2 regions of the Rouxiella sp. S1S-2 genome follow, and region 2 is predicted to be linked to the other one. Evidence: predicted binding sites of a transcription regulator. Region 2 holds the regulator's gene; the other holds the start of a gene.
What was found. Region 2 encodes PurR, which represses purine synthesis genes. Its sites were predicted from a motif close to CANGCAAACGTTTGCNTG; they were not measured.

Region 1: a site for PurR is predicted at 6,984-7,001, ahead of GA565_RS04290 (NCS2 family permease). Genes of this name have one in related genera too.

Annotation. Positions count from the first base shown of each region.
Region 1 is NZ_WFKL01000001.1:903,158-918,288, forward strand. Features, by position in the region: gene GA565_RS04250 (helix-turn-helix transcriptional regulator) at 1-320, opposite strand, end outside; gene GA565_RS04255 (NADPH-dependent FMN reductase) at 432-977, shown strand; gene GA565_RS04260 (XapX domain-containing protein) at 998-1,162, shown strand; gene GA565_RS04265 (MFS transporter) at 1,156-2,706, opposite strand; gene GA565_RS04270 (LysR family transcriptional regulator) at 2,836-3,720, shown strand; gene ppk2 (polyphosphate kinase 2) at 3,768-4,691, opposite strand; gene GA565_RS04280 (transporter) at 4,897-5,916, shown strand; gene GA565_RS04285 (LysR family transcriptional regulator) at 5,946-6,851, opposite strand; gene GA565_RS04290 (NCS2 family permease) at 7,178-8,473, shown strand; gene GA565_RS04295 (Rrf2 family transcriptional regulator) at 8,699-9,163, shown strand; gene oqxB (multidrug efflux RND transporter permease subunit OqxB) at 9,305-12,463, opposite strand; gene GA565_RS04305 (efflux RND transporter periplasmic adaptor subunit) at 12,479-13,663, opposite strand; gene GA565_RS04310 (helix-turn-helix domain-containing protein) at 14,052-14,405, shown strand; gene GA565_RS04315 (DUF3053 domain-containing protein) at 14,425-15,131, opposite strand, start outside.
Region 2 is NZ_WFKL01000001.1:1,954,061-1,969,191, reverse strand. Features, by position in the region: gene anmK (anhydro-N-acetylmuramic acid kinase) at 1-654, opposite strand, end outside; gene GA565_RS09245 (glycine zipper 2TM domain-containing protein) at 1,019-1,492, shown strand; gene slyA (transcriptional regulator SlyA) at 1,648-2,082, opposite strand; gene GA565_RS09235 (DUF1656 domain-containing protein) at 2,275-2,511, shown strand; gene GA565_RS09230 (HlyD family secretion protein) at 2,518-3,375, shown strand; gene GA565_RS09225 (FUSC family protein) at 3,385-5,436, shown strand; gene GA565_RS09220 (aldo/keto reductase family oxidoreductase) at 5,443-6,339, opposite strand; gene GA565_RS09215 (DUF1289 domain-containing protein) at 6,418-6,657, opposite strand; gene GA565_RS09210 (alkene reductase) at 6,860-7,951, shown strand; gene gloA (lactoylglutathione lyase) at 8,076-8,483, shown strand; gene rnt (ribonuclease T) at 8,576-9,274, shown strand; gene GA565_RS09195 (VOC family protein) at 9,351-9,749, opposite strand; gene GA565_RS09190 (Grx4 family monothiol glutaredoxin) at 9,971-10,318, opposite strand; gene GA565_RS09185 (C40 family peptidase) at 10,807-11,718, shown strand; gene GA565_RS09180 (YnhF family membrane protein) at 11,855-11,944, opposite strand; gene purR (HTH-type transcriptional repressor PurR) at 12,282-13,307, shown strand; gene punR (DNA-binding transcriptional activator PunR) at 13,371-14,273, opposite strand; gene punC (purine nucleoside transporter PunC) at 14,445-15,131, shown strand, end outside.

The DNA of each region.
Region 1 (15,131 bases), 1.1 Mb from region 2:
AGCGCTTCGATCGCCAGTTCGCGAAGTAAATCTGAAACATGCAGCGTCAGGCACGCTTTTGGCAGGGTCGCGCAAAGCTGCGGCGCAATCAGCAGCTGGATCACGTTCGAGAGTTCGCTGTAGGAGGCAGTATGCGCGACATCGGGCATCACCCACACCGCGCGCCCCGGCGGCGCCAGCCACCATCCGTCACGGGTCGTTATTGACGACGTTCCCTGCGTCACGAAGGTGAGTTGCCCCTGCGGATGACGATGTTCGGCGACCTGCGTACCAGCGGAATGACTAAAACGCCTGGCTTCAAGAGGGATTAAGAGCGACATGGCATAACCTCAAAGCGAGTTGTCAGTTACGCGAATGTTTTTATCATTAATATTGTCATAATGCCATTTATTCGCCGCTCACTGAACTGAGCGCCATTTAAATGAGGAAATATGATGACTAAATCACTGCGTATTGTCGGCATGGCAGGTAGCCTGCGTAACGATTCTTACAGCAAGATTGTATTGAATTCGCTGGTTGAAATGCTGCCCAAAGGTGCCGAATTTGCCAGTCTGGAGATTGGAGCACTGCCTTTTTATAACCAGGATCTCGATTTGCCGGTGGGTCCCGCCGACGTGCATCAGGCGCGTGACTTAGTCGCCAACGCCGACGCCGTTTTGATTGTTGTACCGGAATTTAACCATGGTCTTCCGGGCGTGCTGAAAAATGCCCTTGACTGGCTATCGCGCCCGGCCTTTACCAGCAGCATGGTCGGTAAGCCGGTGATGTTCGTTACCCTTTCGCCCGGCGCGCTGGGTGGCGTAAGAGCGCAGTATCAACTGCGTGAAACCCTAGCGTCTATGTTGTGCAAACTCGATCCCTTGCCTGAAGTCGTCATTACTTTCGTCGGACAAAAGGTCAGTGAAGGGCGGTTGACCGATGAGTCCACCCGCCTCTTTGTTCAGAAGACCCTCAATCAATTCCTTGATAGAATTTAAGATCTTACCGGGAAAGTAACATGCAGATTTTCTATGCGTTGATCGCGGGACTGTCGGTTGGCCTGTTTTTCTCTTGGTTAAAACTGCCGTTACCTGCTCCGCCGACCCTTGTGGGCATCGTCGGGGCAGCGGGCGTTTTTCTGGGCAGTGTGTTATTCAAGACCGTTAGCGCCTATTTTCACTGATCCTGCGGGTAAAGTGGTTCGCTAACCGGCTGTGGTGCGGTGTGTTTTTTCAAACACAGGGCAACATAGACGATCACTGCTGAAATCAGTGTCAGCGCGGCAAGCCAAAGCAGCAGGTGATGCAACGCGCCGGCATAGATTTCAGTAAGCTGTTGGGCGCTAACCTGCGGCAATGCTCGCTGAGTCTGATGCAAGTCACCGGTCGCCAGTCGTTGTATAGCAACGCTTGCCGATGCGCTATCACTGTCCTTCGTAAGTTTTACTATCCCCTGACCGACAAAACCTGCCAGCATTGCGCCGACAATTGCCAGCGCAATGCCCTCACCGGCAACGCGGGTGGTGCTGAAAATACCGGTCGCCATCCCCGCGCGCTCTTTTGGCACGACGCTTATCGAAAGCCCGTCCATCAAGCCCCACGGCAGCCCAATCCCAATGCCTACCACCGCCATGGGCAGCAGCGTCGCCAGCATATTCTGACTGGCAATGCTCTGACTTAGCCAGACGAGACCGACGGCAGCAATCAGCAATCCGCCGGTGCAAACAATGCCTGCAGATATCCAGCGGGTAAGGAATGCAGCCAGCAGCGGCACGACCAACATCGGTAGCGAAAGCGCCATCATCATCAGCCCGGCCTGCTCCTCACTCATACCGGCTATGCCGATAAACTGCATCGGTAACAGCACCAGTAGGACCACAAAGGCAAAAGCGGTGGCCAGCGGCAGTGCCTGTACGCCAATGAAGCGCGCATAGCGGAAAAGTGAAAGATCGAGCATCGGATGGCTGACCTTCCTTTCAACCACAATGAACAACACCAGTAGCACCAGCGTGGCAAACAGCAGAGCCATCACCTCAAAGCTGGTAGCTCCCTTCACCGGAATATCCATCAGTCCCCAGGTCAGCAGAGCCAGCATGGCGGTGAAAAGGAGTGTGCCGGGCCAGTCGATTCCTGCCGCATTAGGATTTTTCGACTCATTCAGGCGCGTCACGCCGATAGAGAGCGAAAGCAGGGCAATCACCATTGAGGATAAAAACACTGACCGCCATCCAAAATGCGCGATCAATAATCCGGCTAAAAACGGGCCAAAGGCCAGGCCAATGCCAAAGCTGCTGCCGAGCAGACTGAAGGCGCGAGTTTGCGCTCGGCCGCTAAATTCGTGCGCCAACGAGGCAGAGCCTCCCGCCAGCGCGGCGGCGGCGGCCACGCCCTGAGCGGCGCGCATCACGTCAATCCACAGCAGGTTAGAGCTAAAGCCTATTAGCCCAGAGAGCAGAGCAAACAGTGAAACGCCGACGATAAATACTTTTTTGCGGCCAATCTCGTCGGCCAGTGCGCCAGCTGCCATCAAGAAACAGCCAAAGCTCAGCATAAACGCATTGGTTATCCAGCTGAGCGCCTGCGCGCTGCCACCCAGTTCACGGCCAATGACCGGTGTGGCAATGGAGCCACTCACGAAGCTCAACGGCAGAATAATCGCCGCCAGACAGATGGCGACCAGCACCGGCGTTTTACTCGGCGGCGCGGCGGTAATAGAAGGATTACTCATGAGGCTTCTCCAGATCATACAAAATAAAACTCGGTCTCATGATGATAAAATGTCCGTAATTTGACGGAAACAGGCTTTATGTCCGATGATTAAGGACAAAAGCGCTCTAATAAGGTTGTGGCTAAGAGTATGGATAACATCAATGGCATGCTGGCGTTCGTGCGCGCCGCCCAGTTTCAAAGCTTTACCGCCGCGGGAGAACGACTCGGGATTTCGGCTTCTGCGGTGGGAAAAAGCGTGGCTCGCCTGGAGACAAGGCTCAACGTCAGGCTATTTAATCGCAGCACCCGTCGCATCAGCCTCACCGATGAAGGCCAGCTTTTCTTCGAGCGCTGTCAGGCTATTGTGTCGCAAATTGAAGAGGCCGAGCATGAGCTTTCCAGGCTTTCCTCCCTGCCGCGCGGTAAGCTGCGGGTCAGTTTACCGGCGATTGGCTATCGCATACTGCTGCCTTATCTTGCCGAATTTATGCAACGTTATCCTGAAATTGAGCTGGAACTGGATTTCAGCGATCGGATGGTCGATATCATTGCCGAAGGCGTGGATGTTGCGGTGCGCAGCGGTGAATTAACGGATTCCGAGATGATGTCGCGCACGCTGGGACCGTTTCGCTTTGTCATCGTTGGCAGTCCGGGCTATTTTGCTCGTCATCCACAGCCGCAGCACCCACAGGACTTGCTGCAGCACCTGTGCCTGCGCTATCGCTTTCCTAAAAATGGCCAGTTTCAGAGCTGGGATTTTAACGAGGACTATCACATAACTCTCCCCGTACCGCTGTCATTCAATAACCTTGAAGGGCTGCTGCAGGCGTCACTGCGCGGAGTTGGCCTAACCTACGTGCCGCAGTTTATTGTGCGAGAGTATCTGGCGTCCGGGGAGCTAATTTCTGTGCTTGAAGACTGTTTAAGTGACGCAGGAAAATTTTCGATGGTTTGGCCCAGCAGCCGTCATCTGTTGCCGAAAATTCGCGTATTTATTGATTTTCTGACTGAAAAGAAGGTATTGGGAGAATAATTCTCGATCCCGCAGTGTCTCGCGGGATCGGAATGAAGCAGCGCAGATCAGTCGTACAGATCCGGGACGATCATCGTCTCAGGCAGCAGCGTGCGTTTATAGTCATCGCTGTAGTTACGTTTGGGAAGCGTGATTGGCGGCGATTCTATCTCTTCGTAGGGCACCTGCTGTAGCAGATGGTTGATACAGTTTAAACGCGCCTTCTTCTTGTCAACGCCCTGCACTATCCACCATGGCGCTTCGGCAATGTGCGTACGTTTAAGCATCACTTCTTTGGCCGCGGTGTAATTTTCCCAGCGACGGCGGCTTTCAAGGTCCATCGGGCTGAGTTTCCATTGTTTTAGCGGGTCATGAATGCGGCTCAAAAAGCGCAGTTCCTGCTCTTCATCGGTAATAGAAAACCAGTATTTAATAATCTGGATCCCGCTGCGGGTCAGCATTTTTTCGAACTCGGGCACGCTGCGAAAGAACTCTTCATATTCATGATCGCTGCAAAAACCCATCACCTTCTCAACGCCGGCGCGGTTGTACCAGCTGCGGTCGAACAGCACCATTTCACCCGCGGCGGGCAAATGGGCGATATAGCGCTGGAAGTACCACTGAGTGCGTTCACGATCGTTAGGTGCTGGCAGGGCGGCTACGCGGCAGGTGCGAGGGTTGAGGCGCTGAGTAATGCGTTTAATCACTCCACCTTTACCTGCGGCGTCGCGGCCTTCAAAAATGATCACCACGCGGTGCCCGGTGCGCATCACCCAGTCTTGTAATTTTACCAGTTCGCCCTGCATGCGCAGCAGCTCGCGAAAATACTGTTTGCGCCAGGCTTTTTGGTCATCCGAGTCAGGCTCGCCGTCACCAAGGCGGCGATCGTCTAGCTCCATTTCAAGCTCTTCGTCGTAGCTGTCGTAAAATTCTTGTAATAAGCGTTGGTTAAAGGTGAATTCACCCGCTGAACCATTCTCATGCATAGCCATAACGCTTTCCCTCAAAGTCATGCCGCAGGCCAATTAATTCCATTAAGATTATTCGTACCCAATGTGTCATTTTTATTGCAGAAAAATGACAGTTAAACGTCTGTTTACTCTTGATAATTTTATTAACGGCGGCCAATGAAATAAGTTGATTTTATTCTGGCAACTGGCGTAATGAGACAATGTTCCCGGTCGATATAGATAAAGTATGCTGGAAGATAAAACGCAGAAAATAGACTTTAACGATGAAGTCACAGGGCTGATATATGGCTTCGTATTTGATGAGAACAGGCCACCGCGTCGGGTAACGTCCGGGCAAATACTGGACGAATATCACCAGCATAAAAATGCCAGCGGATTTATCTGGCTGCACATTAACCTGAATCATGCAGCGGCGGAAAAATGGCTTAAAAAGCAGTTTTCTGTCGAGAGCTTTTTTTTTGACGAGATCCGCAACGGATCGCACAGCACGCGCATTGAAAGCCAGGACAATGTGCTGTTTGCGGTACTTAACGATGCTAATTTTCAACCCGACAGTTCGGGTGAAGAGACGGCAACGCTGTGGCTCTACTGTTGCACCGGTCTGGTGATTACGGCGCGGCATAAGCCCTTACGGCTGATTGAGCGGCTTTTTCGCAAACTCGAATACCTTTCACCAGGCACCCCTTCGGCGCTGTTAGTGCATTTGCTTGAAGAGCAGGAAGAGGTGCTGGAACAGATTGTTCGTCAGGCTAACCAGTATGTCGATCAGGTTGAAGAGCGATTGCTGAGTGGGCATGTAAAGAAAAACCGCACCCGACTCGGGCGAATGCGCAGGCAGTTACTGCGCTTTCAGCGATTGTTGGCACCGGAACCGGCGGCACTGTTTCGACTGATGAATCGCCCGCCACGCTGGTTGAATGCTGAAGTGGTGGCGGATTTACGGCAGTTTGCCGAAGAGTTTACCGTGGTTTTGAACGATTTAGTGGGGTTAACCGAACGCATTCGCCTGCTGCAGGAGGAGATTTCCTCGAGCCAAATGGAGCAGAACAACCGTACACTTTACGTGTTGACCGTCATCACCGTACTGGCGCTGCCCATTAACATTATTGCCGGATTTTTTGGTATGAACGTCGGCGGGATCCCGCTGGCCTCAAACCCGCACGGCTTTATGCTGCTGGTGTTAGTGGTGGTGGTCTTTACCGTGATTGCCGGCTGGTTTGCTCTGCGTAAGAAGGACGATGACTAACCGCGCTCAGGTCGGCGTGCCCGCATTTTCTAAAGCGCTATCTGCTCCATCATGACAATCATTTTCTGGATAACGATTTGTGCCGCACGTGAGAGCTGGCGACGTGGCGCGACGCACAGTGCCAGGGTCAGCGGCTTAACGCTGTGACCCTGAAGCGGCACAAAGGCCAGTCGATTTTCCTGCAAATCCGGGATGACGTCCAGCAGGCTCAGAACCCCTACACCGGCACCTTTGCGGATTAATTCGCGCATCATTCTGACATCATTACAAACGATCGACGGCGTCTCGTGCAGCTGATAGCGGTTGTACAACAGCCTGGCGCGCGCATTGACCATCAGCGGCTCAGAAGGAATGATTTGCCGGTAATCGGTGATATCACTAAAAGACAGCACCTTTTTATGCGCCAGCGGATGCCCTTTTGGCATGGCAATGCCGATCGGCAGTTCTGCAAAAGCGCGGACCTCGAGACCGGTGTGCTCGACCGGGTCAAGCAGCAGGCCAAAATCCACCTCAGCCGAACTGACGTGTTCGCTAATATTACGGCTCTCTTCAATACGAAGAGTAAAGGTCAGATACGGATATTCTTTACCTACATCTGCAATCAGCTGCGCCATGATGCCTTCACTTAAGGCTGCTATCATCGAAATACTAACGTGACCCCGACGTAATCCCTGCATTTCATCAAATCTTTCACGGGTGCGGGCAAACTCCTTGCGCCAGCGCTTAATATCATCAAATAGCACCTCACCGGCCGACGTTAGCTTTAAACCCGTTGGCAAACGTTCGAATAACGGCGTTTCCATAGTTTGTTCGGCTTGCAAAATTTGCCGGTTAATTGCCGAAGCCGAAACGTGCAGCGTTTCTGCGGCTTTACGCAAACTTCCCGTTCGTGCGACCTCAACAAAGTATTGTGAAAAGCGAGAAAATGGCGACATAAGAGGGTGTACTAATTTTTGCAGTGATTTAGTGAGATATCTATTATGGACTGCATCACCTATTTTTCCTAGATTGGTCGATGGTTCTTTGTAAAACAGCGATATCAGACGTTTTTTATCCAAATAGGTTGGAAAGTAAACGTTTGCGCTGATAATTAAACAGACAGTGATGACAGGGTTCGTCAAAACACGCAGTAATTTCCGTGTGTCTTTATTTTTGAGTCGGACGAATCTATGGCATATCGACTCTCGGCCTGCGGAAGTGTTTTGAAAAACAAAACCTATAACAAGCGTGTAGTTCATACAACGCGACCGAGAGACATCGAATGTTAGAGAAAATTTTTAAACTCAAAGCTCACCGTACTAACGTACGTACCGAGATATTGGCAGGCTTGACCACCTTTTTAGCCATGGCATATATCCTGTTTGTAAACCCTTCAATCCTTGGCGCGACCGGGATGGATAAAGGTGCCGTGTTTGTTGCAACCTGTCTGGCTGCCGCAATCGGTTCCGCACTGATGGGTTTCATTGCAAACTACCCGATAGCACTGGCGCCAGGCATGGGCCTGAACGCCTTCTTCACCTATACCGTTGTGCTGCACATGGGTTACACCTGGCAAATAGCCTTGGGTGCCGTTTTCCTCTCCGCCTGTATTTTCTTCGCGCTGTCTATTTTCAAAATTCGTGAATGGATTATTCGCAGCATTCCTATGCCGCTGCGTTCGGCCATTGCCGCCGGTATTGGTTTATTCCTGGCGATTATCGCACTTGAAGGCTCGGGCATTGTGGTTGCCAACCCGGCAACGCTGGTGGGTCTGGGTGATTTGACTAAGCCAGCGCCGCTGTTTGCTATGCTGGGCTTCGTGATTATCGTGGTTCTGGAAGCGCGTAAAGTGACCGGGGCAGTGCTGATTGGTATTTTGGCCGTGACTATTCTCGCGATCGCGCTGGGCTTCACGCCATTTGGTGGCATTATGTCGATGCCGCCTTCAATCGCGCCGACCTTCATGCAGCTCGACATTAAGGGCGCATTTAACGTTGGTCTGATTAGCGTCGTGTTTGCTTTCCTGTTCGTTGACGTGTTCGACAACTCCGGTACCCTGATTGGCGTAACCAAACGCGCGGGTCTGGCAGACGAAGATGGGAACATCCCGAAAATGGGCCGTGCCTTGGTTGCCGACAGCGCCGCGGCCCTGTTTGGTTCGCTGCTGGGTACCTCAACCACGACCAGTTACATCGAGTCTGCGGCTGGCGTAGGGGCCGGGGGTCGTACGGGCTTAACCGCGATTGTGGTGGCAATTTTGTTCCTGCTGAGCCTGTTCTTTGCGCCGTTGGCCGGCAGCATTCCGGCATTCGCCACTGCCCCCGCGCTGCTGTTCATTGCGGTGTTGATGACCTCAGGTTTGGCCGAAATTGACTGGAAAGACATTACCGTTGCTGCGCCTGTCACCGTTACCGCGCTGACCATGCCGCTGACTTACTCCATCGCCAACGGCATCGCGTTTGGTTTTATCACCTGGACATTGGTGAAACTGCTGAGTGGCCGCGGTCGTGAGCTGAATGCGGCGCTGGTTATCTTGTCGATCCTGTTCGTCATTAAGCTCGGTTGGTTGAGCGCCTAACTCTCAGATATGCAGCCGGATGTTATTCCGGACTGAGTAAAAGCAAAGAGGGCTTCCCGCGTGAAGCCCTCTTTTTTTTTCATTTTTCGTCGCCGCGATAGGCCTTTATGTGCCCTCCAACTTCAAAAATACGCCAGTATTTGTTATATTATTGAGCACTTCGCCAGCGAATTTTTTTTAGGGCGCAAGAGTGTATTTTTAATCCCGCTTTCCCAGGATAACGACATGTTAGATTTTCGCTTTCCAACAGCAATGCAGATGGTTTTTAGTGTGGCACTGGCTGAAAAGTCAGGTCAGCGCTGTACCAGTGCGACTCTGGCAGCGGGACTGGAAGCTAATCCGAGCTTTATTCGTAAACTGATGGTGCCGCTAACGCATCACGGAATTATCGTCTCGACGCTGGGCCGCACCGGCTCTATTCGTCTGGGCCGCATGGCCGACACCATTACGCTGCGTGATATTTACACCGGCGTTATCGAAGACAAGCGACTGTGGGCCGCCAGGCCGGAAGGCAAGGCTAAATGCTTGGTGAGCGCCAACGCCTGCGGATATTTCAAATCTGTAGTGTGTGAGGCCGAAGAAGCCTCAATGGCCGTACTTGCTCGCTACACGGTAGCGGATGCGCTGGCTGAGTTTGAACGCAACGGCAGTTACAACTGCACCGGTGCCGAGCTGGCAATTAACAAATAGTTTTTCGGCCAGTATGTTTATTCAAATCTTAAGTTATTAAAACTTAACTTTATTACCATTATATTTATTCAAAAAAGGGGACTCGTCTTGCGGCGAGTCCCCTTGTTCGTTTTAGTGACGTTTCCTACATAGCGTGGCGAGTTAATTTACGGTTACGTTCTCCGTTTTGGACTCACTCTTCTTGCTCACCAGCTTTCTCAATGCGACGTAGAATACTGGCGTCAGGAACAGACCGAATAGCGTGACCCCCAGCATGCCCGAGAAGACAGTAATCCCGGTTACGCCGCGCACTTCTGAACCGGCACCGTGGCCCAGAATCAGCGGAATGGTCCCTGCGATAAAGGCGATCGACGTCATGACTATCGGGCGTAAACGCAGGCGACAGGCTTCCAGCGCGGCTTCAACAATACCTTTGCCCTGCAGCTCTAGTTCACGCGCGAACTCAACGATCAGGATGGCGTTTTTACATGCCAGTCCCATCAGTACCACCAGTCCAACCTGCACAAACACATTGTTGTCCCCACCTGTAAGCCAGACACCGAACAGCGCCGACAGCATGGTCATGGGGACAATCAGAATCACCGCCAGCGGCAGCGTCCAGCTTTCATACAGGGCGGCAAGTACCAGGAACGCCAGCAGCACGGACATCGGGAAGACGATAAGCGCCGCATTGCCCTGCGTTGACTGCTGATAACTCAGGTCGGTCCACTCGATGTTCATGCCGTTAGGCAGCAGATTTTTCGACATTGCGGCCACTTCGGTCATCGCCTGTGATGAAGAAAGTACGCGAGGATCGGCATCACCAATCAGGTCTGCCGCCGGATAGCCGTTGTAGCGAATAACCGGGTCCGGCCCGTAGGTGGTGGTGATGTTCACCATGCTGCCGATAGGCACCATCTCACCTTTATTGTTGCGGGTGCGTAAATTGCCAATGTCTTCTACGCTGTCGCGGAACTGCCCGTCGGCCTGCGCCATCACCTTCCAGGTGCGCCCAAAGCGGTTGAAATCATTGATGTATGACGAGCCAAGATAGGTTTGCAACGTACTGAACAGATCATCAAGTGAAACACCCTGCGCTTTGGCTTTCTCGCGGTCAATTTTCGCTTCAAGCTGCGGCACATTGGCCTGATAGGAGGAAATAGGGAAGCCCATACCCGGAGTCTGCATGATGGCACCCGACATCGTATTCACCGCAGACTGTAGTGCGCCATAGCCCAGACCGGCTCGGTCCTGAATATAAAGCGAATAGCCCGAACCTTGACCGAGGCCGAGGATCGGCGGAGGCATGATAGAGAACGCAAAACCTTCCTGAATCTGCGAAATCTTGGCATTTATTTCGGCATTAATTTGCGCCGCGGTGCGGGTACGTTCGCTCAACGGTTTCAGGGCAAAGAATACCGTGCCGGTGTTTGGCGTGTTGGTAAATTGCAGGGCGTTAAGCCCTGGGAAGGCTACCGCGTCGATCACGCCGTCCGTTTGCAGGCCTAACGCACTGATTTTTCGCACCACGGCGTCAGTACGTGACAGTGAAGAACCTTCAGGCATTTTCACGCCGGCAATTAAGTACAGTTTATCCTGAGTTGGAATAAATCCGCCCGGCACGGCTTTAAACATAAAGGCGGCCGCGCCTAGCAGCAGAATATAGACGACAAATACTGCGCCACGACGGCTCAGCGTTTTAGATACTGCATTCTGATAACCGTGCGAGCTGGCGTTGAAAAAGCGGTTAAACGGCTTGAAAAGCCAGCCAAACAGCCGGTCGATCAAACGCGACGGCATGTCTTTCGGCGCACCGTGGGACTTCAGTAAAATAGCGGCCAGCGCCGGTGACAGCGTCAGCGAGTTAATCGCCGAAATAACCGTTGAAATCGCGATAGTCACGGCAAACTGCTTGTAGAACTGACCGGTTACGCCAGACAGGAAGGCCATCGGTACAAACACCGCGCACAGCACCAGAGCAATCGCTACAATCGGACCCGAAACTTCACGCATCGCCTGATGCGCGGCGTCTCTCGGCGCCAACCCTTCCTCTATATTACGCTCGACGTTCTCCACCACCACGATGGCGTCATCCACTACAATGCCGATGGCTAACACCAGCCCAAACAGGCTCAGCGTATTGAGCGAAAAGCCCAGCAGGTAGAGAATACTGAAAGTACCGATAACCGAAATAGGCACCGCCAGCAGCGGGATAATCGATGCGCGCCAGGTTTGCAGGAACAGGATAACAACCAGCACCACCAACACCACGGCCTCAAGCAGGGTATGCACCACGGCGCTTATCGAGTCGCGTACAAATACCGTTGGGTCATACGGCGCACGCCAGGTCAGCCCATCGGGAAAACGGGTAGCCAACTCGGCCATTTTGGCACGCACGGCGTTCGACAGGTCAATGGCGTTGGCGCCCGGCGCCTGGAAGATGCCGATACCTACCGCGTCTTTATTATTGAGCTGCGAGCGCAGGGCATAGCTGCCCGATCCCATTTCAATGCGGGCGACGTCACGCAGGCGTACAATCGAACCATCTTCGCTGGTTTTCAGAATGATGTTGCCGAATTCGGTCTCATCTTTCAGACGACCCTGCGCATTGATAGACAGCAGATAATCGCTCTCTTTTGGCATCGGTTCCGCGCCTAGCTGACCGGCAGAAACCTGTACGTTTTGCTCGCGCATGGCGGTGACCACGTCAGAGGCCGTTAATCCCCGCGCTGCGACCTTATTCGGGTCCAGCCAAACGCGCATGGCGTATTCACCGGCACCAAAAATTTGTACCTGTCCTACGCCGGGCAAACGCGCCAGCTCATCTTTGACCTTCAGGGTGGCATAGTTGCGTAGATACAGTGAATCGTACTTGCCGGAAGGGGAGTACAGATGCACCACCAACGTCATCGTGGGTGACTGCTTCTGCGTAGTCACGCCTTGGCGCTGCACGTCTTCAGGCAGGCGAGCCGCGGCCTGCGCAACGCGGTTTTGCACCTGAACCTGCGCCTGATCCGGATCGGTTCCCGGACGGAAGGTGACCGTCGTGACCAGCACGCCGTCAGAACCGGCTACTGACTTCATGTACATCATGTTTTCAACACCGTTGATCGCCTCTTCCAAAGGGGTAGCAACGGTTTCAGCAATCTCTTTCGGGTTAGCACCGGGGTATTCGGCGCGCACCTGCACACTCGGTGGCACAACGTCGGGATATTCGCTCACCGGCAACAGCGGTATTGCAATAGCACCGGTGACTAAAATCAGTATCGACAGCACCGCCGCAAAAATCGGCCGGTCGATAAAAAAGCGGGAAAAGTCCATGGGTCAGATTCTCTGTTATTGTGCTTGGCGGGTAGCCGACGTAACGTTGGCCGCCATGTCGACGCTCTTGGCGTTGACGGGCATCCCCGGCATAAATACTTTTTGCACGCCGTCGATAACGACCCGATCTCCCGCTTTCAGGCCTTGCTGCACGATGCGTAACCCGCCGGCCATCGCGCCAATCTGAATATCGCGACGCTCAGCTTTGCCCGCGGCATCAACCACGTAGACATATTTGCGGTCTTGATCGGTTAACACGGCTTTATCGTCAATCAGCATCGCGTCAAACATTGGCGTGCCCGGCATTTGAATGCGGGCAAACAGGCCTGGTGTAAAGCTGCGGTCACTGTTGTCGAGCACGGCGCGCATACGAATGGTGCCGGTACTGGCGGTGAGTTGGTTGTCGGTGAAGTCGAGCACGCCCTGATGTGGATAACCCGTTTCGCCAACCAGCGCGACCTGTACCGGCAGTGCGGTATTTTTATGTTTGGCGTCGCGCGCAATGGCCTGATAGCGCAGGAAGGTACTCTCATCAACGTCGAAATAGACATAGACTTTATCGAGCGACACCAGCGTCGTCAGTACACTGGCGCTGTCTCCGGCGGTAACCAGATTGCCTGCGGTTATCATTGCCCGGCTGGCCTTGCCGTCAATCGGTGCGGTAACGCGAGTGAAGTCGAGATTAAGCTGCGCCATATCAAGCTGAGCCTGCGCAGACAATACGTCAGACTGGGCCTGTGCGGCAGCCGAGCGGCGCTGCTCCCACAGCTCTTTTGAAATAGCTTCAGAGGCAACCAATTTTTCCGTACGTGCAGACTCGCTGCGGGCGAGGCTGGCTTGATTTTTGGCTCTAACTAGCTGTGCCTGTGCTTGTTCCTGCGCGGCGCGGTAAGTTCGGTCGTCAATGGTGAACAGCACCTGACCTTTTTTAACCTCGTCACCTTCCTGGTAGTTCACCTTATCGATATAACCCGAGACTCGCGGACGCAGCTGAACGCTTTGCACCGCTTCGATACGGCCAGTAAATTCGTCCCATTGGGTGATAGGTTTAATGACAACAGTGGCCGCACTAACCGCCGGAGCGGGTGGTGCAGAACGCTGTGCCACGCTGTTATCACATCCCACAAGAAGTGTGACGAACAGCGCTATCCCTGAGAGACGAGGGAGAAGATGCGTGCCAGAGCGACGTGCGCTTGGCATCACGGAAAAATTTTGCAGGCTGATCATTGTTTTTATTTCCAGTGTCTATTTCTGGTGAACAAGCGCCATCAGCCAGTACCGCCGGTCCTGTCCACCGGAGTAACGTCCCTTGTCTGATAGGATTTTATGAGTTTGTGTCGATCGTTGATATGATAAGGTATCAATAACTGATACATTAACTAGAGGGGATTGTAGGGAGCTGGCTGACAAACTGCAAGAATTATTGTTGCACTTTATGTGCTATCTGAAAAGCCCTTTTGTGAAAGGCAGTAACAATTGTCGTGTAAAGTTTAAAATGCAATAGTAAAACTTGCATTTTAACCAAAACTGCGTCAGCCTTTAACAAGGCTCTCTTGGTGAGGGCAAAAAACATAGCGGGAGAGCGGAGATGAAAACCGAAGATTTTATTCACGACCTGATCGACTGGATCGACAATAATCTTGAAGAAAGACTGGATATTAAAACCGTGGCCGAGCGTGCCGGTTATTCACGTTGGCATTTGCAGAGAATGTTCAAAGAGCACACCGGCTTGCCGATGGGCGAATACATTCGTGCAGAGAAAATGAAAAAGTCTGCCGACATGTTAGCCAGCAGCGGCGAAACCATTGTCAGCGTGGCAATCTCTCTGGGCTTTGATTCCCAGCAATCTTTCACCCGCAGCTTTAAACGCCAGTTTGGCCAAACTCCGGGTGACTGGCGCCGTGCAGAAAACGGCCATTCCACACAGCATATGTGCCATTGATAAAAGGCCTGCGCAGCGTTTAGTGCACCGTTTGCTGCATTTGCCTGCTGAGTTCCATCAGCTGTGCATTGAGCGGAACCAGTTTTTTCTGGATAGCGTTGTATTTATCCAATTGAGACTGGGTGGCGAACTGCAAAGTACTGCCCGAAATCGTCACATTTTTACCCTGACTTTTAATGAAATCGGCCTTAACAACAATTTGTTTTAACACCTGAGGCAGTAGAGTGAACACCTGTTCCGCCAATGCCGCTGGTTTTGAAACGACTTTGTTATAGGCCTGGTCATACACTTCTTTTAGGTCCTGAGGCTGCTTTAAGGCATCGTGCCGCGCATCGGCCTGTAATTTTATTACATCAATCTTTTCTGCCAACTGGGCGCTGTTATTCGCCATCTCTTGTAACCTGTCCCGCTGTTCCAGCAGTGCATTTACCGACGTCACTGAATTCATACTGCTAAATACCGGCGCCAATGACGCATTGAGTTCAGTATCCATTTGCTGGTGGAAATCGGTAATCACCGCATAATCTTTACTGTATCCGCCAAATGACTTTATCTGTTCTTCAGACAGTTGTGGGACGGCTAACGTTTGAGTGACTAATAATCGGGTCTGAATAAATTCAATAAAGGCTTTACGCTGGGCCGGTTCTTTATCACCGCAGCCACTTATTGCTATTATTAAGGACAGAAGTATTGCAATAATTGACGAGTTAAAAAGAGCATGCTGCT
Region 2 (15,131 bases):
GTGCCCTTCGCTGGCCCATTCAGCATTCTGGTCGTAAGGGCGTTGCTTATGTTGCCAAATCCAGGCGTCCATTAGCATGTTACCTGGGCCAGTATCATAGCCGCGAATCGGCTGTCCTGGCAGCAGCAAAGACAGATTGGCGATGCCACCAATGTTAAGGATCATCCGCCGCTCGGTAGGGTGCGCCAACAGCGCTTGATGAAAAGCGGGAACCAACGGTGCACCCTGCCCGCCCCAGGCCATGTCGCGGCGGCGAAAATCACCAATGGTGGTGATACCGGTCATCGCCGCAATGCGATTATTGTCGCCGAGCTGCATGGAAAAAGGGGTGTCGCCCTTGGGCTGGTGCCACACGGTTTGTCCGTGACAGCCTATCGCCGTCACTTCTTCAGCGGCAATGCCCGACTGCTTTATAAGACCTAGCACGGCTTCAGCAAATAGCTGCCCCAGCTGGGCGTCCAGCTCACCCACCTGCGCCAGCGTTACCGCCTGCCCCTGACACATACCGAGCACTGCATCTTTAATTGCCTGAGGTATGGGATGCAGATAACTTGCCTGCTGAGCCACCATCCGCTCATCAATTGCCGCCAGAACCACATCAACACCATCAAGGCTGGTGCCGGACATAACGCCAATATAACGGCCTGACTTCATTGATAGCATCTTTTGAACTCCCTCAGAAAAGCGGTAAGGATAGACGTTTAATAAAACAGAACTCTTCCAGCAACGCTATGTTTTACTTTGTCTTTTATCCGAGATATGCGACCTGCGTGCGTTTTTTGTCTGCGAAGTCGTCGCGCAGGCTGTCACAAAGAAATGATTTAGACCGGTTATTTTTTTGCTAATCTCGCAAAATTAAACCAACGTTTATTATTAGTTGATAGGCGTGTCTATAAGATAATCACCAGTTTGAGTTATGATAGTAGCTGACGCTATCTACAATGATGTTGAACTGTGTCCCGATTTCAAACGTCGAAGCGCCAGCAACGTCGGCGTGTAATTAAACAGGAGCTTTTTTATGATCAAGCGTATTCTCATCGTCGCTCTGATGGGCACTTCCCTCGCGGGTTGTGTTAGCGACAACGCACTGTCGGGCAATGTTTACTCAGCCTCTCAGGCGAAACAGGTTCAGTATGTAACTTACGGCACGCTGGTCTCTGTGCGTCCGGTACAAATTCAAGGTGGCGACGAAAACAACGTGATCGGCGCAATCGGCGGGGCTGTGTTAGGTGGCTTCCTCGGTAACACCATCGGCGGTGGCGCAGGCCGCAGCCTCGCAACGGCGGGCGGTGCTGTAGCCGGTGCTGTAGCGGGCCAGGGCGTTTCAAGCGCATTGAACCGCTCTAACGGCGTTGAGCTTCAGGTCCGTAAAGACGATGGCAACACCATCATGGTGGTGCAAAAAGCCGACAGCAATACCAAATACTATGTTGGCCAACGTGTCAGCATGGCGAGCAGCGGCAGCACCATTACCGTTTCTCCAAGCGTTTAACACCCCCGCAAGCATTGCTCGTCTTGACTGTAGACGTACGTTGTAGACAAAAGACGGGCACAAAAAAATCGGAATCCCTGGTAACAAGGTTCCGATTTTTTTTCAAACTCATATTCAAAGCAGCCAAAAAACGTGCGCGTTGCTGTTTGCTATCGTTAAGGTTTGTTCTGCAATGAAGAAATATTTTTTTCTAATCTGGCCAGCATTTCAAGCAGCAGAGTGATATCGGTAGAGGACATACCCGATAAAATTTCCTTGCGAGTATCGGTAATCACCGTTTCCATCTGATTGATGATAGGTGCAGCCTCGTCTGTCAGTTTAATACGTTTAGCGCGACGATCGCTGGCGCAGGTCTGACGGGTTATCAACCTCTTCTCCTCAAGTTGATCCAGCGTTCTGACCAAAGAGGGCTGTTCAATACCAATCGCCTTCGCCAACTGAATTTGTGACTGCTCAGGCGGCAACATATTGATGTTATGCAAAGTAACCCAATGCGTTTGCGTCAGCTCCAACGGCTTAAGTCGGTCGTCAATCAACGCACGCCAGACACGAACTAATCGTGCGAGATCTGACCCAAGATTCGATTCCAATGCACTCTCCTTATAATTAGCATGCTAAGATAACTCCCCAGAGTTTAGCTTAGTTCTCTTGTATTTAATCGTAAAATTACGAATCAAAAAACGTAATACCTTATACAATTAATCTGAGACGTGTGCCCCAAATGCCAATACGCACTTAGAAGCAGGTTATTTATAACACAACCCGATGCAGAGATTAATATTGTGATTGCCCAAATGTTCCATTCTGGTCCTTTTCTCCAAGATCTTGTCCTGGGTGCCTCCCTTTATTTCCCTCCTATTTTTAAAGCTTTTTTACTTGGGCTACTCATTTGGCTATTAATTCATCATCTGCTGCGGGACTGGATCTATTCTGGTGAGATATGGCATCCGACGTTGATGGATTTATCTCTATTTGTCATTTCAATATGCGCTGCACTGTTTCTTATCGTGAACGAGTAAAAAAAGATGAAATTTAAGACAATTAAATATTTTTCAACGATAGCGGTGGTTGCCGTCGCACTCTGTGCTGGTTGGTTGATGTGGAACTATTACATGCAGTCGCCGTGGACGCGTGATGGAAAAGTTCGCGCCGAATTAGTTGATATCACACCAGAAGTGTCCGGAAGAATCACCGATATTACGGTTCATGACAATCAATATGTCCATGTGGGAGAGGTTCTGTTTAAGCTTGACCCGGTGCCTTTCCAAATTGCGGTCGATAACGCACAGGCCTCGGTAGACAAAGCACAGGCCGACGTTGACAAGGCGAACCATGAGGCGCTACGCAGGCAAAAGCTGGGACGCGAGGTTATCTCCAGCGAGTCTCTGGATCAGTCCGTTCTGGAAGCCAAGTCAATGCAGGCGAGTCTTGCCTCTGCCCGGGCTGCGCTAGAACAGGCGCGCTGGAATTTAAGCAAAACCACAATATTTGCCCCAACAGACGGCTTTATCACTAACCTTCAGGCTCGCAAAGGTAACTATGCCTCCACGGGAACGCCCTTAGTCGCGCTCATCGATGCACATTCGTTTTATGTTTTAGGCTATTTCGAAGAAACAAAACTTAAACACATCAACGTCGGGAATCAGGCCGATATTATTTTGTATAACGGCAATATTCCACTTAAGGGGCAGGTTGAAAGTATTGGCCGAGCCATATATGACCAGAGCGTAGAAAGCTCAACCGGCTTATTACTTGATGTAAAACCGAATGTGCCGTGGGTGAGACTGGCGCAGCGCGTTCCGGTGAGAATAAAAATTGAGAATATACCGCTGAATTTGGTTTTAGTGGCGGGCACGACCTGCACAATTTCAATTCATTATTAAGGCAAACGCGTGAATCTCTCGTGGCTGGAATGGAAAAATACGCTGTGGGGTAAAGCAACGGCGGCTCAGTGGCGCTATGCGTTGCGTAATTCTATCGCCATGTGTCTCGCGCTGTGGATTGCCTTTGTGCTGGAGCTTGACGAACCTTACTGGGCACTGACCTCGGCCGCCGTGGTCAGTTTTCCCACCGTCGGTGGCGTGATAAGCAAAAGTATTGGCCGCGTGTTCGGCAGCGTACTCGGCGCGTCGGCGGCGGTCCTGATTGCCGGACACTGCCTCAATGATCCTTGGCTGTTCACGCTCTTTATTGCGGCGTGGTTAGGCTTGTGCACCTACGTGTCAAACCTCTATCAAAACAATGTCTCTTACGCCTTTGCGCTGGCCGGATACACGGCGGCCATCATCGCCTTCTCAACGGTTAACGTCACCGACACCGGCACCATTTTCGATATCGCGCAGGCTAGGGTTTGCGAAGTCATTACCGGAATTTTGTGCGGCGCCTTTATGATGATGGTGCTGCCCAGCACCTCCGACGGCGATGCGCTGCTGACGTCGCTGCGCAAGATGCATGTGCAACTGCTTGAGCACGCGCAGCTGCTGTGGCGCAGTGAAGTGACCCATCAGATCCGCGTGTCGCATGAAGGGGTAATCAATCAGATTCTGACACTGAATCTGCTACGCATTCAGGCATTCTGGAGTCACTACCGACTGCGCCAGCAGAATAATTTACTCAACTACCTGCTGCACCAGCAGCTGCGGCTGACCAGCTATATTTCCAGCCTGCGCAGGATGATGCTCAATTGGCCTAACCCACCCGAAAACCTTAATCAGGTTTTGGCTACGTTGCTCGAGCAGCTCCGCGAGCCTGATATGACGCAATATCAGTTAGCAAAAACCCTGACGCTTATTCGTCCACAGGATCCGGCCGACTACCGGCACCACGCATTTTGGCAGCGTCTACGCGATTTCTGCTGGCTTTATCTGCGCACCGAACACCTGTTACAGCAGGTCGAAAATGCCAATTTGGTTGCCGTGGAGCAGATACGAGCGCCGAAGGTCAGCCGCCTGACTCGCCACGCTGACAGCTACGAAGCAGCTTACAGCGGTTTTCGCACCTTTATTTGCATCGTGATTGCCTGCGCCTACTGGATTAACACGCAGTGGGATTCCGGCGCAGCGGGCGTGACTCTGGCGGCCATCGGCTGCGTGCTTTATTCCTCCACCGCCTCCCCCATCAACAGCATCACCCTGCTAACCAAGTCACTGGTTTTGCTGTTTATTAGCTGCTACATCCTGAAGTTTGGCCTGATGGTACAAATCAACGACTTTTGGCTATTTTGCGCCTTTTTATTGCCGATGCTCACCACCATGCAGCTGTGCAAATTGCAGTTGAAACGCTATGCCGCCCTTTGGGGACAGCTTATCGTGTTTGGTGGATCGTTTTTGGCGGTGACGAATCCCCCCACCTACGACTATCAATCCTTTATCAATGACGGGCTGGCAAAAATAGCCGGCATCATGCTGGCGGGAATAGCCTTTCAGGTGTTACGCCCCAGCTCGGACCAGCGCAAAAGCCGCCGCCTGATCCGCGCGCTGCGCCGTGATTTTATCGACCAGCTCAGCCGCAGGCCGCAGCTTTCACACTTGCAGTTTGAATCGCTGATTTACTATCGCGTCAACCTGCTTAACCAGAGCCAGGATCAGCTCTCTCGCACCTGGCTCCTGCGCTGGGGCGTGGTATTGCTCAACTGTAGCCACATCGTGTGGCAGCTGAGAGAGTGGGAAACGCGGTCAAATCCACTGTCCAAAGTGCGGGATATCTGTATTCACTGCCTGAAGGGGATTATGACCGAACGCGGAGTCAGTCATCAGCGCCTCGAGGCGAGCCTGGCCGAGCTGCAGCGTATTAGCGAGGTACTGGCGCGCCATCCGGATGCTTCTGCGCGCCAGTTGGCGGGCGTTATCTGGCGTCTTTATTGCTCGCTTTCACAGTTGCAGTCGGCGATAAATATTGAGGACGTGACAACAGGCCCTAGCGAGCCTGCGCCCAAACCTGCCTGATACTTTTTACGGTACGTCGTAACCTAACGCCGCCTTGCGAATGCGGAACCACTGCTGGCGGTCAAGATTAAGCGATAATGCCTCCCACGCGGAGACAACACGCTCAATCTTACCGGTGCCAAGGATAGGCAGTGGCTTTGAAGGTAAACGCATAATCCAGGCGTAAATGACCTGATCGATAGTCAGCGCACCGACCTCTTCGGCCACTTTTTGCAGCTCGTCGCGCAATGGCTTGAACTCTGCATCATTAAATATCCGTCCCTGCCCCAGACAGGACCAGGCCATGGGGTGGATGCGCGCCTGCTGGCAACTATCCAAAGTACCGTCAAGGATAGCCGGCTGGTGTATCGGTGAAATCTCGACCTGATTGGTCACCAGTGCAAACGGCAGCCTAGATTGCAGCAGTTGAAACTGTGCGGGTGTGAAGTTTGACACGCCAAAATGTTTCACTTTACCACTTTGATGCAGCGCGATAAGACCCTCTGCGGTATCGTCCGCGTCCATCAGCGGATCGGGACGGTGGATAAGCAGTAGGTCAAGATAATCGGTGTGCAAATTCACCAGCGAGCGCTCTGCCTGCGCAACAATGTAGGCTTTATCGGTAATGTAGTGGCCGATGCGATTACCCGGGGCGGCGGTGGTTGAAATGCCACATTTACTCACCAACTGCATCTTCTCACGCAGCGCCGGCTTCAATTTCATCGCCGCACCAAAGGCAGCCTCACACTGATAGTTTCCGTAAATGTCGGCATGATCGGCGGTAGTCATTCCCAACTCGACGTGCTGCTCGATAAAGGCCAACAGTTGTTGCGCTGTCATGCCCCACTCCATCAACCGCCAATATCCACAGATCATCGTGGAAAATTCCGGTCCTTGCGGTGCAATGCGCGTACGTTGTTCCATGCGATTTATTTCCTTATCTCGTTATTTAGCAGCAAGCATAGCTGCTTTCGGCAATTTTTTATTGATTTAAAAGGGATTTTAAAACAGAGAAGGCTGTTCAGGGGCGGGATCGTCAGAAGGCTTGGTCGCGCGTTTCAAACGCAGATAACGCTGGTGACAGAGCCGCAGTACGTGACGCTTTTCGACATCATTCATGTTCATCCAGCCAAAACGCTCCTCGCGGCTGCGAAAGCAACCACGACAAAAACCGTTAGGACCTGCCTGACATACACCACGGCACGGGCTGGGGATGTCAAAAAACTCAAGCTGCTGAGCCAAAATTCCTCCGCCTTAGTAAATATAAAGGATAAATAATTAACAAGTTGGATACATTTTATACCAGATCGACAGAAGTGATGCATCTCTACGTAGCAAAATGAGCTATCGAATGCGGGTCGGGTTGACCTAGACTGATCGGTCTATTAACGTGTAGGGATTATTCAGTAATCGACTAGTCTAATTTTTAGAGAAAGGATTAACCATGACCCAGCTTTTTACCCCCCTCATCGTCGGCAATAAAACCTTACCTAATCGCGTATTCATGGCACCGTTAACCCGCTTGCGCAGTATTGAACCGGGTGATATCCCGACGCCACTGATGGGCGAGTACTATGCTCAACGTCATAGTTCCGGGCTGATTATAACCGAAGCAACGCAGGTTTCTTTCCAGGCGAAAGGCTATGCCGGTGCACCGGGTTTGCACACGCCTGAGCAAACCGCCGCGTGGAAAAAAATTGTTGCGGGTGTTCATGCTAAAGGGGGCAATATTGCCGTGCAGCTTTGGCACGTAGGCCGTATTTCGCACACCAGCCTGCAGCCCGGTAATCTGGCGCCGGTCGCGCCTTCTGCTATTGCCGCAGGCACCCGCACCAGCCTGCGTGACGAACATGGCAATGCGGTTCGTGAAGATTGTTCAACGCCACGCGCACTTGAAATTGGTGAAATTCCGGGCATTGTTAATGACTTCCGTCAGGCGGCCGCTAATTCTCGCGAAGCAGACTTTGACTATATCGAACTGCACGCCGCCCACGGCTATTTGCTGCACCAGTTCCTGTCACCGGCCTCAAACGTGCGTGAAGACCAGTACGGCGGCAGCATTGAAAACCGCACTCGCCTGACGCTGGAAGTGGTTGACGCCACCGTGGCTGAAATCGGCGCTGAGCGCGTAGGCATTCGTATTTCACCGATGGGCCCATTCAACGGCCTGGACAACGGTGAAGATCAAGAAGCCGCGGCAGTCTATCTACTGGATGAGCTGAACAAGCGCAACCTGGCGTATCTACACATTTCAGAGCCAGATTGGGCAGGCGGCAAGGCTTATACCGAGGAATTCCGTAAAGTTATTCGCCAGCACTACAAAGGCGTAATTGTCGGCGCGGGTGCCTACACCGCTGAGAAAGGTGAAGAACTGATTGAGAAAGGGTACATCGACGCCGTTGCTTTCGGCCGCAGCTATATCGCTAACCCAGACCTGGTTGAGCGTTTAAAAAGTCATGCCCCATTGAACGCCCCACAGCCAGAATCTTTCTACGGCGGCGGCGCACAGGGTTATACCGACTACCCAACGCTGTAAGGCATCCCCTTTTTATTTCCACGTTGATTACAGACTGCGCTGTTGGGCGCAGTCCTAAAGACAAAGCAATTTCATTCAGTTAGTCTAGTATTCAAGAGATTTTAACTGGAAATCAGAGGAAATTATGCGTTTACTCCATACCATGCTCCGCGTTGGCGACATGCAGCGCTCGATTAAATTTTACACTGAAGTGCTGGGCATGCGCGTACTGCGCACCAGTCAAAATACCGAATACAAATATGATTTGACCTTCGTTGGCTATGAAGACGAAAGCAAAGGTGCGGTCATTGAATTGACTTACAACTACGGCGTTGACAGCTATGACCACGGTACCGCATTCGGTCACCTGGCGCTGGGCGTTGATGACGTGGCACAAACCTGCGAAGACATTCGCAACGCGGGCGGCAGCGTAGTGCGTGAGGCAGGCCCGGTTAAAGGCGGCTCCACCATTATCGCCTTCGTTGAAGACCCAGACGGCTACAAAATCGAGCTTATCGAGTCCAAACACGCCGGTCAGGGTCTGGGCAACTAAACCCTTTTCACATCGTGACTTCGGGGCGCTAATTCAGCGCCCTTTCTTCTATTTGCTTCTCCCTCCTGCATCTGGCTCAAAAATTTGCCATAATGCGCGCTGAATTCGTTAAAGATAAGATAAAGATGGCTGACAAAAGTGACATTAACGCCCTGAAAGGTCGTTTCCGTGGGTTTTATCCCGTGGTAATTGATGTAGAAACCGCCGGGTTTAATGCCCAGACTGACGCCCTGCTTGAAATTGCAACCGTAACCTTGCGTATGGACGAAGACGGATGGCTGCACAACGACGAAACGCTGCATTTTCACGTGGAGCCTTTTGAGGGATCGATTTTGCATCCTGAAGCGCTGGCCTTTAACGGCATCGACCCAACCAATCCCCTGCGCGGTGCGGTGAGCGAGTACGATGCACTGCACGCCATTTTTAAAGCTATCCGCAAGGGAATGAAGGAGCAGGACTGCAATCGGGCGATTATTGTTGCGCACAACGCCAATTTCGACCATAGCTTCCTGATGGCCGCGGCCGAACGCGCGGGCCTAAAGCGCAACCCTTTCCACCCGTTCGCCACGTTTGATACTGCGGCGTTGAGCGGGCTGGTGCTGGGGCAAACCGTGCTGGCAAAAGCCTGCATTAGCGCCGGGATTGTTTTTGACAGCGCGCAGGCGCACTCGGCGTTGTACGACACCGAGCAAACTGCAGAATTGTTCTGTGAACTGGTCAACCGCTGGAAACGTTTAGGCGGCTGGCCACTGCCGATCGCCGCAGAAGAAACCGGCGACCCGGAGCAATAAGCTCGGCGGGAATAAAGTTCTAAAAATTAAAAAAATCAGCGGCTTTTCAACGCCGCTTTTTTTATGACACTCATTTTTAGTTTCCCGAGGAAGGCTGAGCAATATAACGTGATATCTCGATGAGGTTCAGATCGGGGTCTCGCATATATAATGAAACAATCGGCCCCTGCGCGCCGGTTCTATTCACTGGCCCTTCAAGAATCGGCCAATGATGGCTTTCTAATTTTAATTTAACCTGTTCGATAGGCAGTGAAGCGATAAAACAAAGGTCGAGAGACCCCGGAACAGGCAGGTGTGCTTTGGGTTCTATTTCTTTACCATACTCGTGGATATTTATTTTTTGTTCACCAAACTTAAGCGCTAACCTATTTGCCCCAAACTGTTCAAGCGTAAAACCCAATACTCGGGTATAAAAATCGACACACGCTTTCACGTCGTGGGTGGTTAATACCAGATGATCAAGATGATTTATCATGTTGCACTCCTACGCTGACTCATTAACCAGATTGGCTTGGTCAATATACAAGCCATAGCGCGTTCATCAACCCCAAGGTTAGGCCCGAGCGCCCTACCTCCCGCTGTGGATTTCACGTTATCGGCTTCACGACCTCATAAAAAAACCCCACACAAAAGTGGGGTTCTTCATTAATCTGAAAAGCAGCTATCCTGGCCGTTCTTTATCAGAGTCGAGACGGCTTATTCTGGCTGCTCTTCCTGAGATTTGTATTTCTCGGCCGTTTCTTTGATCAACTGCTGAAGTTCGCCACGCTGATACATTTCGATGACGATATCGCAGCCGCCGACAAGTTCACCGTCAACCCACAGCTGTGGGAAGGTTGGCCAGTTAGCGAATTTTGGCATTTCGGCGCGGATATCCGGGTTTTGCAGGATATCGACATAGGCGAAACGCTCGCCGCAGGCTGACAGCGCCTGAACGGCCTGTGCAGAGAAACCGCAGCTTGGCAGTTTAGGAGAGCCTTTCATATAAAGAAGAATTGGGTTCTCGGAAACCTGTTGTTGGATTTTTTCAATAGTGGTGGTCATTTTTTGCTTCCTCAAGCCATTAATTGGCTGTTACGTCGTATTTATGTCGCAAAAGCTTAAATCGGGAAAAACCTGATCAACTGTCTGCCATTGTAACGAGGGCAGCGCTCAGATGAAAACGTCATTTTTTGTAGGGTCTTTACACGCTAAATAAGCCTAAGTTGATGCATCACCCTAATGTCGGTGATAGTATCCCTGATTACCAAAACAGTGCAAAAATAAACATTCATATAGAATAACATTTTTATTCTGTGACTTTAACCCAAACGATCTTGACAAGATCCTTTGGGTAAGGTGAGTTTAAGCCTCTGAATTTAGGTTAATTTTTCAGCGTTATAGCTTATATTTCGCCCAAAAAAAAAGTTATTAACTTTTACTCACAATATGAATTAGAATCGAAGCAATTCGTGCTGTTTTGTCTCCCGCTTTTGGGGAATACTGGGACATCTTTTGATGTTTAACTTCGGCCTAATATTGGTAGCGACGCCATGCGTTTAATGTTTACGCTTTTTGTGCTGCTGTTTACCCAGCTTTTTTTGAATTTGGCGCATGCTTCGCCAAGCAGTCGCGTTTCTGCAAAGCAAGCGGAAGCGCACGTAAGTCAGGCAAAGCCTGATGAACGACGAAAGCGAAAGGTCGTTGCCAGAAGCAATAAGAAGACCAAAGTTGTTCCGGTAAAAGAACAATCAAAAGCAAAAGAACACAGTAAGACAAAAGAAAAGGTGCATGCCAAAACGAAGGTGGAAGCTAAACACCCTACCAGTACTAAGTTAGTAAGACACAAGGCCGAAAAGCCGGTCAGCCGAAAGCTGGCGAAACATCAGGCTGAAAAGCCGAAACGAGAAATTAAAAATATTACAACTTCTCTTGCCAGCACGACCAACGTGGTCTGCGCGAAAGAACCGAAAAAAGCCTACGGCCGACACCGTAAGCATCAGGCAAAAACAGAATCCTGCGCACCGCTCACGTTAAGCGCAGCACATAAGAAGAAATACCTGCACGCGAAAGAGACCGCGATGAACAAGCTGATGCACCAGGTCGGCAAGCCTTATCGCTGGGGTGGTACCTCACCTAACACCGGATTTGATTGCAGCGGTTTGGTCTATTACGCGTACAAAGATTTAATGCGAATTAAAATGCCTCGCACCGCCAATGAGATGTACCATTTGCGTGATGCAGCACCGGTTGCACGCGGTGAACTTGAGTCGGGCGATCTGGTGTTCTTTAGAATAACAAAACGCGGCGCAGCCGATCACGTAGGCGTTTATCTCGGCAACGGCAAATTTATTCAGTCACCGCGCACCGGTGAAGAGATTAAAATTAGTTATCTGGCAGATAACTACTGGCAAGACCACTATGTGGGTGCTCGCCGGGTGATGACGCCAAAAACGATTCGTTAAATAATGATTTCTCGCTGAAACCTGTGAATAGCATTTAACGAATGGTTTAAGACTAAAACGGTGCGTCGTTTTGGTAAAATAGAAAAGGGCGATTTCTGTGATAAGAAATCGCCCTTTTCCGTTCTCGCGCTAAAAATTAGTGCATGACTGCGGTGAAGCTAAAAGCAACAATCATCGCGAGTGCGCAGACTACGGTCATTAATGAATATTTCAGGTTAGTATCCACGTGAACTCCTTACGAGATAAAAGGGGCAAAAACCCTACATTTTGTACGCCATCTTATTCTGCCTAAATCTCGCCAAAACGTCCATTTAGAAAGTACACAACACTATCACTTTACTCTAAAGCAAAAATTTGGCTTTCCCTTTTTTGAGTTATAAGAGAAAATTAGCGGTTACCACGCTGTGTGCCCGGTCGTAGTTGCCCGACGCTTCTTTCAGGCCTTTCTGGAACCATCCAACGATTTGACTGCTTAAAATGATTTATGCAGTTGAATGCACGCAGGCAAACGATTAACAAAAAACTAACGTGCTGAAAATGGTTAGTTCAGGAGTGATTTTTACATGGCCACGATAAAAGATGTCGCTAAGCGCGCCGGTGTTTCGACTACAACCGTGTCGCACGTCATCAATAAAACCCGATTCGTCGCCGAAGAAACCAAAGCTGCTGTTCGCGCCGCTATCAAAGATTTGCACTATTCTCCCAGTGCCGTCGCGCGTAGCCTGAAGGTTAATAACACTAAATCAATCGGCCTGCTGGCAACCTCAAGTGAAGCGCCCTATTTTGCCGAAGTTATTGAAGCGGTCGAAAATAGCTGCTTCGCCAAAGGCTACACGCTGATTTTGTGTAATTCGCATAATGATTTTGAAAAACAGACTGCCTATCTCGCTATGCTGGCGCAAAAACGCGTCGATGGCCTGCTGGTAATGTGTGCAGAATATCCCGCTGAACTCCTTGCCATGCTGGAAGAGTACCGGTCTATTCCAATGGTAGTCATGGACTGGGGCGAAGCGCAAAACGACTTCACCGACTCCATCATTGATAACGCCTTCGAGGGCGGTTATCTGGCGGGTCGCTACCTGATTGAGCGTGGCCATCGCGATATTGGCGCCATACCCGGCCAGCTTAACCGCAACACCGGCGGTGGCCGCTACCGTGGTTTCCTGAAAGCGTTAAACGAAGCCAACATTGAAGTGCGAGATGAATGGGTAGTTCAGGGCGATTTCGAACCCGAATCCGGTTACCAGGCGATGCAAAAAATCCTAAACCAGAAGCAGCGCCCTACCGCAGTATTCTGCGGCGGTGACGTCATGGCAATGGGCGCGATTTGTGCAGCCGACGAAATGGGTCTGCGCGTTCCTCAAGACATTTCGGTCATTGGTTATGATAACGTTCGCAATGCGCGTTATTTTTCACCGGCACTCACCACCGTACATCAACCGAAAGAACGCCTTGGAGAAATGGCCTTTACCATGCTGCTTGACCGCATTATCAGCAAGCGCGAAATACAGCAAACCATTGAGGTGAAGCCCAAGCTGGTTGAAAGGCGCTCAGTGGCCGATGGCCCGTATCTTGACTATCGCCGTTAATACACTTATTAGCCTAACTTGCCCTTCACGCTGGCCCTCAGCCGCGCCAAGGGCAGCATTTCTTTAGCGCAGCCATTCCTCGTTCAAGGTCTCACTTTCCCCAAGGTAGTCAAGCAGCCAGTCAAGCGCCAGTGAATGGTTACGCTGATCCCAGGTCAGGCAGCACGGACTTTCAGGAAAGCTGTTGGCCAACTCAAGCACCACCAGTTTTTTTTGCGCTAGCCACGACTCAACCATGTGCACCGGCAGCATGCCAACGCACAACCCCTCACACAGGCAATCAATGGCACAGGTCCAGTCTGGGACCACCAGGCGGCGCTGGTTATCGAGTGTCCAGGTATCTCTTTTGGGTAGACTTCTTGAAGTATCTTCAATACACAGCGCCGGATAAGGACGCAGGGCCTCATCGTTTAATGCGCCTTTATGAGCAGCCAACGGATGCTGGGCACTCACTACACAGTGCCACGGCAGCGTGCCCATATCGCGAAAGCTAAAACGCCCGCCGACCGGCACCGCGCTGGTTGCGCCAATCGCCACGTCAGCACGATCGTCTGCCAAAGCGTCCCATACCCCGTTAAATACCTCGCCCTGAATCAACAGCTCGGTATCAGGAAATACCCGATAGAAATCAACCACCAGCTGCCGCACGCGGTCAGGCTTGACGATACGGTCTACTGCTACACGCAGCTGGCCGCTCCAACCATTAGCCACCTGCTGACACTGACGACGGGTTGATATCATTTTTTTGATAAGCACGCGCGCTTCATCAACAAAAATACGGCCGGCAGGCGTTAACTCCACGTCGCGGTGACGGCGTTCAAACAGCGGAACGGCCAGCCACTCCTCCAACTGCCGCACCTGATAACTGATGGCTGAGGGCACACGATTAAGCTCCTGTGCAGCCGCGGTAAAGCTGCCATTGCGGGCCACGGCGTCCACCACTTCCAGAGAATATTCAGACCACATTGCTGCCACCTGTTTCAAACCTCATTGGCGCCGTCCTCTTGCTTTCAATTTTTTTCATCCTAGGGTGCAAATATTAACGTTTCACAACCCACAAGCCAAGCAGATACACTGCGCCACTGGCAACACCCCTACAACACTTTTAGCTACTTTTTCGTATTATAAGAGAACATCATGAAACCCTCATTTGGCTTTTTACTCTACCTTGCTGGGCTGAGCATGCTCGGCTTTCTGGCAACTGACATGTATTTACCGGCATTCAGCGAGATGCAAGATAACCTCGGCACCTCTGCCAGCGCGATCAGCTCGAGCCTGAGCATTTTTCTGGCAGGCTTTGCCGCCGCACAGCTATTTTGGGGCCCGCTCTCCGACCGCTTTGGCCGCAAGCCGATTTTACTCGCCGGTCTAAGCCTCTTTTCAATCAGCTGCCTTGGCATGATCTGGGTGCAGAGCACCGAGTTACTGCTGGTTCTGCGTTTTATGCAGGCGGTTGGGGTATGTGCAGCGGCGGTAAGCTGGCAGGCACTGGTGGTTGACCGTTACTCTGCATCGGTTGCAAAACGTACGTTTGCCAGCATTATGCCGTTGGTCGCGCTTTCACCTGCACTGGCGCCGCTGGTGGGTGCCTGGGTGCTCAACCATTTTAACTGGCGAGTGATTTTCGCACTGCTGCTGGTTATCAGTGCTCTGTTGCTGATGTTTACTTTTACCCTGCGGGAAACTAAAAAATCGATTGCCGAGAAGCTGCAGCCGCAAAGTGGGCTTACCGCCATGCTGTCATCGCGTGTCTATACCGGAAACGTGCTGATTTACTCCGCCTCCTCGGCTGGATTTTTTGCCTGGCTGACCGGCTCACCTTTT